DNA from 4 places in the Aminipila terrae genome. Region 1 is predicted to be linked to each of the others. Evidence: riboswitches for the same ligand, from Rfam matches in the RefSeq annotation. Region 1 holds a riboswitch; each other region holds the start of a gene.

Region 1 (3,209 bases):
GTTGCCACTACTGGAAGGTTACCGCCAATCTCACCTTTGGCAATTTGTATTACCCCAGTATCGCTGCTGCTCCACGTCAGGTTTGCAAGTAGATTATCTTTTGTATCCCGTTTACGTACCGGCAGGCTTAAAGAATCCGTAACAGCCTGTTGATCAGAATTAGTCTCCTTTATACTTTCCCAGCCAATTGTATCAAGCACAGCTTTATTCAACCAGTCTTTGACTTTACTTTCATCCCAATCCAACCTTGCTTTTACCGTAATCTCTTTGCTGACATTTCCTTTAGAGAGAGTCATCTTAATATCATTTATGAAAACAAATGCAGTACTGTAACCCAGTGTTGACGGGTCCTGATAAAAGTATGTAATATCTCCATTGGTTCCGATGCTTCCCACATCCGCTCTTGCAGGAGTACCTGTATTTATAAGCTGAACCGTTACCCCTGTAATATTGTTTTTTTCCAAGGTTTTATTTACAAAAGTAATAAAATTTGTATCTGTACCATTCTTTGGAATCATGTTATTAGACAAAATCTGAATAGCTTTATCTATTGTTTCTTTATCCTGGCTTTCACTTCCGGCTGCTACTGTAAAAACAAAATCTTTTGTCTTCTGTATTCCATTCTTAGATACAGTAGCCGTCAAAGTAACTTTTGTATCTGCATCAGGAGGATTAATAACACCTTCATGGGAAACAACTGCTTCATTTCCTGACTTCCATGAAATGGCTGTACCATTGATTCCTGTGGATGGAAGGGTTAGATTAATCTTTACTGGATTTGAAGTATCCATAGTTAAAGCGTCCGCTGCTGCTGCCACTGCATCTTCATCACTCATCTCTGGCTGTTGCCACTGATGTACAGGATATTCTCCTTCAACAGCTATGAACTTAGATTCCTGTGGAGAATTTTCCCCATTAATCAACGTAACAAAGTCTGCCGTTTTCATGTCTGCAGCAGCCTTAACTGCATTAGTACCTGAAACTGAAGCTGTACCTCCAAAGCCTTTTTCTGCTGAACCTTCCAGCCAATAGCAGTTACTTACATTAGAAACAATACCACTGGAGTCTCCTGCCAATGCACCTACATTGGTTGTTCCTGAAACATTTCCAATATTGTAGCTCTTCTGCAAATTAGATTTAGAACTGCTAGATGTAGAACCTAAAATACCACCAACATAAGAGCTTGAAGTGCTAATATCTCCGTTATTATAACAATAACTAACATCCACAAACTTAGCGACTCCAATGATACCGCCTGCCATCCTCTTTCCTGACACGGATCCTGAATTGAGAGAGCCCAATATCTTAATATTAGAGTTAGAATTACCCTCTGTACCGCCAACAAGCCCACCTACAGTAGTTCCACCCTTTACACTCACATCAGCATAATTGGCACAATTTACAATCTGGCTGCCACCATTGGCGCATCCAGCGATGCCGCCCGTATAAGTAGCACCGGTAGCACTATTGGTAATTCTCCCTTTTACTGTGAGGTTTTTCACAGTGCTACCGGAACCCAGGTTTCCAAAAAAGCCAAGGTATTTTCCTTCACAATTGATATAGATGCCGCTAACAGTGTGACCCTTCCCATCAAAGACTCCAGTATAGGGCTTTTGACTATCAAGGCCTGTACCAATTGGTTTCCAAGGGCGGCTTTCCCCACCCATATTAATATCCTCACCCAGAACGGCACATAGTGTTAGAGTTTTGTTAGCCTCCTCTGAAAACCATGACAGCTCATCCGCATTCTTTATGACATAGGGATTTTCTTTGCTCCCGTCGCCTGCTGAAGGTTTACTGTTGTTACCAGAGCTGCCCGCTGTGACTTCATCTGCATACACATTTAGGTTACCTGCTTCTGGTATACAAAAGCCCGTAAAAGTTATGGCAATGGTTAATATAATCACTAGAGCTTTTTTTACTTTATTCATTTCAAAAAACATCGCTTTCTCTTCTCTCCTTCTATTATTCTTATCTATATCATCGCATAATGCGTTATTTTTCTGATCAGATAAAACCTGTATTCTCCCGAGAAAAGCAAATCAACCAGCCACATAACTAATATGTTTTTGGACAAAAAAAACTGTAGTATAAAAAATACTACAGTCCGTTTTTACTGCAAAAACAAAGATATATTTCACATAAATATCCATCTATTAATCCGTATTGCCGATTTCCCGCGGAATACTGGTTCTATCATTTTAAGCAGGTCTTCTGGCTCACGTATCATCACTTTTCTAACCTTCCCAAGATTCTCTCAGTGGTATTTTAAGAAAAATTCCTCGTTTACAGCGGCGGGACCGCGCAGGTCTTTCACCTGCTTCCCTCTTAGCCATCCTAATTTGGTATGCTACCAATTAAAACGGAACATAAAATGATTATTAAATTATTTTAAGAATGTTATTATCTAAAATACTACCATTAAATAGAATTAGTGTCAACACCCTGGGTATTGACACCATTTTTCTAATTCATAAGAACAAGGATTAAAATTTATGCTGCTGATTCAAATTGACTGTTATAAAGCTCTGCATAGAATCCACTCTGTGCAAGCAACTCTTTATGATTACCACTTTCAATGATATCCCGTCTTTCATCACAAGAATCAAGTCTGCATTCTTAATGGTGGAAAGCCTGTGGGCAATGACAAAAGAAGTTCTGCCAACCGTCAGCTGATCCATTGCAGATTGAACAATACGCTCCGTACGGGTATCTACTGAACTGGTTGCTTCATCTAAAATCAGCAGCGGTGCGTTCTGTATCATTGCCCGGGCAATAGTAATAAGCTGTTTCTGTCCTTCTGACAGACTGGCCTTATCGTTTAATATCGTATCATATCCCTCAGGCAAGGTTTTGATAAAATGATGCAAACCCACGGTTTTGCAGGCTTTCACCACCTGTTCTTCTGTGATGCCCTGCTTGCTGTAAATAATATTCTCTTTTATTGTGCCTTCAAACAGCCATGAATCCTGTAAAACCATGCAGAATTGCTGATGTACATTCTCCCGTGGTACCTGGCTGATTGGTGTTCCATCCAACAGTATTTCACCGCATCCAATTCATAAAACCGCATTAACAAGTTCATAATGGTAGTTTTACCTGCACCAGTGGGGCAACAATAGCAACTTCTGCCCAGGTTTTATTTTTGCAGAGAAATCTTGTATAATAGTCTTTTCCGGTACATATCCGAATTTGACATGTTTAAATTC
Region 2 (3,209 bases), 510 kb from region 1:
GAAAAGCGGCAGCTGCTGTTTCTTCAAAGGACATGACAGAAGCATTGAAAAAGGCTATGGAAGCGGTGAAAAACTCAAGCAAGGAGTTAATACCAGAAGTATCGATTGTGGTAAAAGCAGATGACAAAGCCGATGCAGTGGTTACTACTTTACCAACGTCCTCTGCAAAAGACATAGTAAAGGAAAAAGGTATATTAAGCATCACTACGCCTACAGGGGATATGAGGTTTAGTCAGGAAGCCCTGTCTGCGTTGGTTGCAGAGGCTGGTGGCAGCGATATCAAGCTGGCTATTGAAAAAGTTGACGCTTCTTCAAATCCTGTTACTACAAATATACCAGAGCTTGCAGGCCGTCCTGTGTTTAATCTTTCCGCCGTTTCCAACGACAAAGCAATCACTGATTTTAAGAATGGGAAGGTGACCTTCTATCTTCCATATTCTTTAGGAGCAAATGAGAAGAAGGAAAACCTGAAAATTATTTATGTCAGTGATAAAGGAGAACAGCAAACGGTGGAGGGTGCTTCTTATGACGAAGCAAAGAAAGCAATGAAGGGAGAAACCAACCACTTTTCATATTATGCTGTCACTTATAACAATGTGGCCTTTTCAGATGTGACCAGCGGAAAATGGTTCTATGACAGTGTTATGTATCTTGCCAATAAAGGAATAGTAAAAGGCAAGACAAAGACTACCTTTGATCCCAATGGAAGTGTAACCAGAGCTGAATTTGTACAGATTCTTTACAGCAAGGCTGGTGCTCCCCAAGTGACCAATAGTGCAGTATTTACGGATGTGTCAGATAATGCATGGTATGCAAAAGCGGTAAACTGGGCTGCAGAAAAAAATATTTCCAAAGGATTTAAGGGCAAATTTAATCCAAATGCCAACATATCCAGAGAGGATATGGCTGTAATGCTTAAAAACTATCTAGAAAATATTGAAAAGAAAGAAATAACCAAGACAGCCCTTAAACAGGAATTTTCAGACAAGGGTAAAATCAGTCCTTATGCTGGGGGAGCCATAGAAATCATGCAGACAGGCGGCATAATAAATGGTTATAAAGGAGCAGACGGAAAGTATAGTTTTAAACCTTCAGGGTATGCAACAAGAGCGGAAGCATCATCCATGATGGCTTCACTGTTTCAGAAGTTAGCAAAATAGTTAAATAACAGAAAATTTTGTAGTTAGCTCTAAACATTTTAAAGCAAGCAGCTGCGGAAAATAATTATTCTGCAGCTGTCCTTTATTAGCTAAAATACCTTGAAATAATAATTCCTGTATGATAGACTATAAAAAACAAATTATATTACTTCCATGTTTCGACTTTACGTATAAGTAGAGTACGACTAAGAGGGAATCTGGTGAAAAACCAGAGCGGACCCGCCACTGTGAGTGAAGAGTTTCTTTTAGAAATATTCTGAAGAGGATAGATAACCACTGAATTACCATTCGGGAAGGTTAAAAGAAATGTTGAGGCACGAGTCAGGAGACCTGCATGAGGAGCACGCCAATCCACGGGTAGTATGGATAATTGGCAGGAATAATAGAGTGAAACAGTAAAACGGACTGCGATTTTTGTCGCAGTTTTTTTTATTATAAAAACAGTCTGGCAGCAGTTATATTACAGTTATTTTAACTGGGAGGTTTGTAAATGAATATTTTTGAAAACAAAATATTTAAAGTTGAAAAAGAACATTTATACTTTGATGGAAGGGATTTGACAAAACTGGCTGAAGAATATGGTTCACCATTATATATTTTTTCAGAAAGAGAATTAAGAAAAAATGTAAACGAAGTTATAGTGGCCTTTAGAACCTTCTATGATAAGACCAGTATACATTATGCAGCTCAATGTGAATCAACTCTTGCTAATCTTCAGGTTATCAGAGATGCAGGCTGTAATTTGCAGGTTAATTCCGGAGGAGAATTGTTTAAAGGTTTACAGGCAGGCTTTGAGGGGGAGCAGATTATATTTACGGGAGCATGTAAAACCACTAAAGAGATTGAATTTGCCATAAAAAGCGGGGTTAAATCTATTAATATAGATTCGATCTACGAATTGACAAGAATTGTTAAAATTGCTGAGGCTTTAAATACTCCAGTGAACATTGCTTTAATGGTAGCCCCTGAAATCTCTTATTATAACTCTAATCAGAATAAATTGCTTGTACAGGAGGCAGAATTTGGAATAACCTTTGAACAGCTCAGAACAGCTATCAGAATGTCTCAGAAAAATAAGAAATACATAAAACTAAAAGGCTATCATTTTCATATCCAGAACGGATTATATAAAACGGAATCTGTTCGGGAGGCTTTTGTTACCATGCTTGAAACAGCAGTAAAAATGCATCAGCTCACAGGATTTATTCCCCAAAGCTTAAATATCGGAGGAGGCATTTCATCTGAAAATATGGGGCAGATTGCAGAGGCGGTATCCCAGGAATTAAATACGGATAAGGTGGAAAAATGGGCGGGAAAAGAATATAAAGAGTTCTTTAACAGCATAGAATTAATTATTGAGCCGGGTAGAAAAATTGCAGCTTCTGCAGGCATCCTTTTAACCAGTATAGTAAATGAAAAATATAGAAAGAATCTGAATGAAAACTGGTTAGTACTGGATGAAGGTCTGAACATTGGGGCTGAGGCTGAAAAAAATTTGGAATATGATCAGATGATATGTGTAAATAAAATTACTGAGCAACATAATATGCCATATAAAATCAGCGGACTGTCCTATGACTCTTCTGATTGCATCCGACTTCCTAACAGCATAACAGCCGGTGATTTCATCGCATTTATTAATGCGGGAGCTTATAGTAATACCCATCTCTCTCACTTTAGTGGAAGACCAAGGCCCGGGGTTATAATGATTAAGAAGAATGGTACTGTGAAACAGATTAAAAGGCCCCAGCAATATGAAGATCTGCTAGCTGGGGAAGAACCTTTTCGTGAAAAACTAAATTTATGTGTTATATAATTAAAAAAACAAAAATAAAAAATACATAGTTTTGCCACCGAATTTTCTATTGACACATGCTTATATGCGTGGTATTATATTGAAGATTTAGGCACGCCAAAAAGTGAAAAGTGCGATTTTGTGGAATTTATGGTAGAGATATACTGTATGAAATTCATCTGGATTCTTCAGTAACACCTGCTGGATGGTCAGCTGCTAAAAACCCAAATTTAGTATTCTATTGTAAATTTGTA
Region 3 (3,209 bases), 520 kb from region 1:
TTATCTGCCTCAGAATACCACCGTATCAGATTTCGTGTCTATGCCTATGCAGTCTGCTGCCCCTTATGCCGGGCAGAACTGGGAAAATGTTATTTCACAGCTTTCAGGAGCCCAGCAATGGGATGGAAGGTTTGGTAATATCTGGACCACAGATCAGGTAGTTATACTGCTTTCTGCTTTGGGGGTTAACCTCCTGGATGATACAAGATTTATCAAAGATGGAGAGTCAGCCATCGATGCAATTTTAAAAGATGGTTTTGATTTAAATAACATGAAAATAACACAGCCCAGCCTGTCTAACCAGCATGCAGAAGCTTTAATTTCTGTAATGGAGGTTGAACAGGGAAGGAATGGTGCATGGTGGCTGTTTGATAAAACCAAAGCAAAAGCTTATAAAGATAATAATGCTATTACAAAAGCTGCAGCAGGTAAGGATGCAGATAAAGGTGACATGACCGTAACTTTCAGACTTATTGGAGATACCCAGCACGACGGTTTTGATAAGCACCAGAAATATGTAAACTGGGTTAAGACGACAAGCTATAAGGTAACAGAAGGAAGTACGGTTTATGATATTTTTATGAAGGCAGTAAATGATAATAAGCTGTCTCAGAAAGGCGCTGAATCGGGATATATAAAATCAGTAAAAGCACCACTAAAATATGGAGGCTACTGGTTGGGGGAATTTGACAATAACAGCCCAAATTCAGGCTGGATGTTTACTATAAACGGACAGCATCCTAACTCTGGAATTAAGGGGATAGTACTGAAGGATAGTGATCAGATTATAATGCATTATGTTGATGATTATACGAAAGAAACTATCTATACGGTAGATGGACAGGAGCAAAATCATCCTGCCTATCCTGACAGATGGCTGGAGGCAGCAGACCAATAAAAGATGAAGCATTTAGGGTAATAAGCCACATATGTATTTACAAGGAAATGCTTTGGTGATAAAATATTTAAGTAGATATGGATATTTGATCCATGAATAATTTAATATGTTGCTTTTGTGTTTTCTTTCTGTCCAATGGACAGGGAGCTGTAATAGGGAATCGAGTGTAAGTCTCGGACGGTACCGCCGCTGTAAGCACTAAGTACATGTTTTTGACAATGTCAGCCACTGAGAAATCGGGAAGGCCAAACATGTACGCTGGATATGAGTCCTGAAAGTGTAAGTCAGAATATCTTCGCAATAGTTCAGAATTTAACCCACGAGTCATGGGTGTAAATAAATAATGTGCACAGAAATACGGCTGTGGCAGTTTTAACAGGCTGCCGCAGTTTTTTTTGTGTGAAAAAAGAAATGGAGAGGGAAAATGAAACAAAAGAAGAAGAGCATGCTGTCAATTTTCTTAGTACTGATTATGGTATTTGGTAACATGACCAGTATTTTTGCGGCTACTGAGAAAACCTCGGTTAATCAGGCATTGACCGAGACAGCAAAATATTTACAGCAGACAGTAATGGATCCCCAACCCGGATCAATAGGAGGAGACTGGGTGGTAATGGCCCTTGCCCGCAGTGATTATAAAGTTCCTCAAAGTTATTATGACAGTTATTATACTGCACTGGAAAAGCATGTAAAAGAATGTAAAGGAATTTTACATGACAAGAAATATTCTGATTATTCACGAACTATTATTGCACTGAGTGCAATTGGCAAAGATCCAGCCAATGTAGCTGGGTATAATCTGCTTACTCCTCTTGGGGATTTTAATAAAACTATATGGCAGGGCATTAATGGACCTATTTGGGCACTTATAGCACTGGATTCAAAAAACTATCCTGTGCCGCAAAACAAAGATGCTGAAGTCCAGGCTACAAGAGACATGTATGTAAATGAAATATTAAAAAGGCAACTGGCTGATGGTGGTTTTTCACTGACAGGAGGAACTACAGGAGCAGCTAAAGGAGATGAAATTGCAGATACGGATATTACTGCAATGGCATTGCAGGCACTGGCAAAATACCAGAATCGCACAGATGTAAAAGCAGCTACAGAAAAAGCTCTGGCATGTCTGTCTAAACTACAAAATGAAAACGGTGGATTCAGCTCATGGGGAACAGTCAATTCTGAAAGTGCGGACCAGGTTATTGTGGCTCTTACTGAACTGGGGGTTTCTGTGGATGACAGCCGATTTGTAAAAAATGGACATACATTAGTAGAAAATATATTACAGTTCAACATAAAAGGAAACGGATTTAAGCACATTCTTTCAGAGACCAGTGCTAATCAAATGGCTACAGAGCAGGGATTTTATGCGTTAGTTTCTGTTCAGAGACAATTAGATGGAAAAAGCAGCATGTACAGAATGACTGATGGGAAAACTGCGGAAGCATCAACTCAGGCTACTGGTACTGATAAAACGGTATCAGGATTAAAAGATAAGAATGCCGATGTGAAAGCAATGCCAGTTACTAAAGAAGGCAGGACTTTTACAGACATTAAGGGGCATAAAAATCAAAAAGCAATTGAAGCTTTAGCTTCCAGGAGTATTATTAACGGTAAAACCGATACTGCTTTTGAACCAGATGCAACTATGACTAGGGCAGAATTTGCAACTATTGTGGTACAGGCACTTGGACTTACCCCAAAAGCTGACAATGTATTTAAAGATGTGCCCGATAAGGCATGGTATGCAGGCTATGTAGGGACTGCATACAAATATAAAATTGTAAGTGGTATATCTGCAACAGATTTCAATCCAAATGGAAGTATTACAAGACAGGAAGCTGCAAGCATGGTAGCCCGTGCGGCTGCTTTGTGCGGCATGAATACAAATATGGATGCAGCAACCATACAGAATACACTTGCACAGTTTACGGACTATGTGGATGCAGCCTCATGGGCCAATAGTGCATTAGCATTCTGTTATAGCAATGATGTTTTAGACAAATCTGATTTGACAATTTCCCCTAAAGCACCAATTAAACGCTGTGAAATTGCAGAAATGTTATATCGTATGTTAGGTAAAGCTGATTTAATGTAGGAGATAAGATTGTGAAAATTACTAAGAATAAAATCTATGCAGCACTTGCCATCATTGCTGTATTGTCGATTACATTCTTGTGGGGCGGAGGGTTTGCTAAAGGCAGCCCTTCCTCTGATTTAAAGAGTAAAGCCACTGTAGAAGCATCGAAACAAGATGAAGTGAGCAAGGGTGCGGTCGCTGTAGACACAGAAAAAAAGGTCGCTACGGTTA
Region 4 (3,209 bases), 440 kb from region 1:
GAATAAAACAGTGGAAAAGCTTGAAACACAAAACGAAAAGATATTAAATGCCAACAATTTGATGGAAAAAGAATTGCAGGAGAATACTAAAAAGATAGTACAGTTTATTAATGAAAAATCTGATATTACAATGGAAAAAATTATTGTAGAACAAAAACTTAGTGAGGCAAATTCAAATCTTGCTATGTTGGAAATAAAGCTGAAAGCGCTAAGTAAGTCCAATGATATCAAAAAAACTGAAGAGCATGAAATGGAAGTGTGATGGCTCATGAATGTTTTTAAGTATTGTGGGTACAGAGAAGAACAAGGTTCAGTTACCATTATGGTGGCATTATTTATTACTGTACTGATGGCCTTTACAGCAATAGTAATTGATGTGGGAAGAGTTGCACTAGAAAAGCAGCAGCTTCAGAGCGCAGTAGATGCTGCCTGCCTTGCAGGGGCACAGGAATTGCCAGACAGTATTGTAGCGGCAAAACAAAAGTCGATTATGTATTTTGAGGAAAATGGATTTGATGAAGAGGAAATTGACCAAATAGAATTTGTGAATTCAAATAAGAGGATAAGAATAACTGCCAGCCATCCGGTTGAATATACTTTTGCAAAAATATTCAAAAGAGAAGATAATACAAAAGTGTCTGTAAGTGCAGCAGCGGAGTGCAGCAGTGTTTTTGGACCTTTTAAGTATGCACTATTCTCTGGTAGTGAAATGGATTTATTGCAGTTTAAAGGACAGAACATAATTGATGGCAATGTTCACTCTAATAATAGCATAAAAAATGCTGCCACGGTAACTGGAGTTGTTACTGCTGTAAATACTATTGATGCCAAGGTTAATGCTTCATCAGGGAAAATAGAAAATTCTCCGTATGTCTCTATGCCTGATTTTTCTGATGTTTTAACTCTGGCAACTACGGTTAATCAAAGTACTTTAATCAATGTTTTTGGTGCATCCTTTAAAGCTAGCAGTAATCAGTATACCATGTCAGCTGAGCAGCTAAATGCCATGCTTTCCGTCTATTCTACGGTGTTTATTAATGGAAATCTCACTATAAACGGTAGTGGGATTCATTCTAATGGAAGTATATTAGCAACTGGAGATATGACATTTAACGGTAGTAACGTAAGCATGAATGCGTCAGATTCGGTATGCTTTTACTCAATGAACGGAAATATCACATTTAATGGTGGCAGTGGTGATGTGACAGGAATTCTTTATGCCCCGAAAGGCACAGTAAGACTAAATGGTAACAGTGGTATTTTTTATGGGTCTATTGTTGGAGATTTGGTGACCTGTGATGGAGGGATAAATCTAACATACAGTTCCCAGGCCGCCCAGAGTGTCCCTTTTACAATAACCAGATTGGTGGAATAGAAACGAATTTATATCAGTTAGTTCAGTAAAAACATTTTTCGACAACTTAAACTGTTATTTTACATAAAATTTCTTCAGGGTGTTGACGTAGAGGAAAATCAATGATAACATGATTGTGGTGAAATTTAATAGATCATTTTATGTTCTGTTCGCTGGAATCTAAGGGGATTTTGGCGGATAGCTAAGAGGGAAGCAGGTTCAAGTCCTGCGCGGTCCCGCCGCTGTAAACGAGGAGTCCTGCCTGTCATACAAAGATAAATGGGTGAGCCACTGAGTAATTTCTTGGGAAGGCTTGGTAAGGATGATAATGCGTAAGCCAGAATACCTGCTTAAAATGAAGACAGAATCCGACGGGTATTCGGCAATTCTTGTAATACAAATGATTAAAATTATACAGAAATACGGGCTGTAGCAATAATGCTACAGCTTTTTTTATGTGAATTTAATCAGAAAAAATATGTAGCAGTAACTGCTGTATATAAGGGATAAACATAAAAGTGGGATTGATGAGAAATAATCTAATGTTAGTAAATGCAGGAGGAAAAAGAAATGTCAGTAGAGGCAGAAAAGAAAAATGTTATTCCAAATGAGCAGGAACAAAAACTGCTGAAGATTATTCATCAAATCGGTTTTGGAGAGATAAAAGTCATAATCAACGATGGGAAGCCTATACGGCTGGAAGAAGTCAGGAGAAGTATAAAATTGTAATTATGGTTAGAGCTGACCAGAAAACTGGAGGTTCTTTATTATAGTAAAAAACTATAGTAAAGGACCTTTTTTATTTATTATTATTGAAGTTTTTAGAGAGGAGAGACTGAATTGACAAAAAGAAAGAATTTTTTATGCGCAATTCTCTGCATGACTATGATTATATCGCAGTTTACAGCGATTGCTTATGCAGGAGATGAGTTGAATTCGGTTAGTCAGGCTACAGGAAACTCAGTTTCCGAAAGTCAGGCGACAGCAAAAGAAAACAGCGATGGCACTATAACGGATGGTGCCGCTACAGGTGGTACGGAAGCAGGAAAAACCACTGACAGTATAACCACGGGTGATACGAAAACAGAAGGAACAACTGACAGTACAACCACGGGTGATACGAAATCGGGAGGAAACCCTGACAGTACAACCACGGGTGATACCAAAACAGGTGGAACTACCGATAGTGCAGCTACGGGTGATACGAAAACAGGAGAAACAACTGATAGTAAGACCACGGATGATACGAAAACAGGTCAAACTACCGATAGTGCTGTAACGGATAGCACAAAAACTGGCGAAACTACTGGAAGTGCAGTTACAGATAGTAAAACTGAGGTGACCACTGACAGTGCTGTAACAGATGCTACAACAACAGCAGCCATAGAGCCACTTATGATGACTTTAATGGAGAGTGCAGGAACTTTTTCTATTAGTGATTATGATGTAAACAAGCTATATGAAAAAGGAAGTACTTTTACAATCAGTACAACGGAGGAACTTAACAGATTCTCTGATTTAGTAAATGGTAAATTTAAAAATACCACAGGAGAAGCGGTTTCTGTGGATTTTGACGAAGATACAGTACGTTTGGAAAAAGATATAACCCTATCTCTGGGATGGAAGCCTGCCGGAACAGAAAAAACACCATTTTCGGGAACCTTTGATGGGAAAAATCATACATTAGATGGTTTAAATATCGTTACCAGCGACAGTTATCAGGGATTATTTGGATATACGCTAAATGGTGAAGTAAAAGATTTGGCGGTGAGTGGAAGTATAAAATGCAGCGGTGATTATATAGGGGGAATCATTGGGTATGCAAACTGTACTGATATTACCAGATGTACCAGTA

Evidence for each region. A riboswitch is a leader RNA that binds a small molecule or an ion and turns the genes downstream of it on or off. The one in region 1 is predicted to bind cobalamin.
Region 2: linked by a shared signal. The riboswitch ahead of Ami3637_RS02395 (diaminopimelate decarboxylase family protein) and the one ahead of Ami3637_RS17020 (immunoglobulin-like domain-containing protein) in region 1 are both predicted to bind cobalamin.
Region 3: linked by a shared signal. The riboswitch ahead of Ami3637_RS02430 (S-layer homology domain-containing protein) and the one ahead of Ami3637_RS17020 (immunoglobulin-like domain-containing protein) in region 1 are both predicted to bind cobalamin.
Region 4: linked by a shared signal. The riboswitch ahead of Ami3637_RS02035 (DUF2292 domain-containing protein) and the one ahead of Ami3637_RS17020 (immunoglobulin-like domain-containing protein) in region 1 are both predicted to bind cobalamin.

What each region holds. Positions count from the first base shown of each region.
Region 1 covers NZ_CP047591.1:3,509,161-3,512,369, forward strand. The annotation lists gene Ami3637_RS17020 (immunoglobulin-like domain-containing protein) at 1-1,931, opposite strand, end outside; cobalamin riboswitch at 2,188-2,387, opposite strand; gene Ami3637_RS18870 (ATP-binding cassette domain-containing protein) at 2,487-3,038, opposite strand.
Region 2 covers NZ_CP047591.1:504,282-507,490, reverse strand. The annotation lists gene Ami3637_RS02400 (S-layer homology domain-containing protein) at 1-1,160, shown strand, start outside; cobalamin riboswitch at 1,297-1,512, shown strand; gene Ami3637_RS02395 (diaminopimelate decarboxylase family protein) at 1,651-2,976, shown strand.
Region 3 covers NZ_CP047591.1:519,704-522,912, reverse strand. The annotation lists gene Ami3637_RS02435 (DUF4430 domain-containing protein) at 1-898, shown strand, start outside; cobalamin riboswitch at 999-1,213, shown strand; gene Ami3637_RS02430 (S-layer homology domain-containing protein) at 1,323-2,996, shown strand; gene Ami3637_RS18160 (DUF4430 domain-containing protein) at 3,008-3,209, shown strand, end outside.
Region 4 covers NZ_CP047591.1:435,036-438,244, reverse strand. The annotation lists gene Ami3637_RS02045 (coiled-coil domain-containing protein) at 1-262, shown strand, start outside; gene Ami3637_RS02040 (Tad domain-containing protein) at 269-1,375, shown strand; cobalamin riboswitch at 1,499-1,722, shown strand; gene Ami3637_RS02035 (DUF2292 domain-containing protein) at 1,925-2,083, shown strand; gene Ami3637_RS02030 (InlB B-repeat-containing protein) at 2,195-3,209, shown strand, end outside.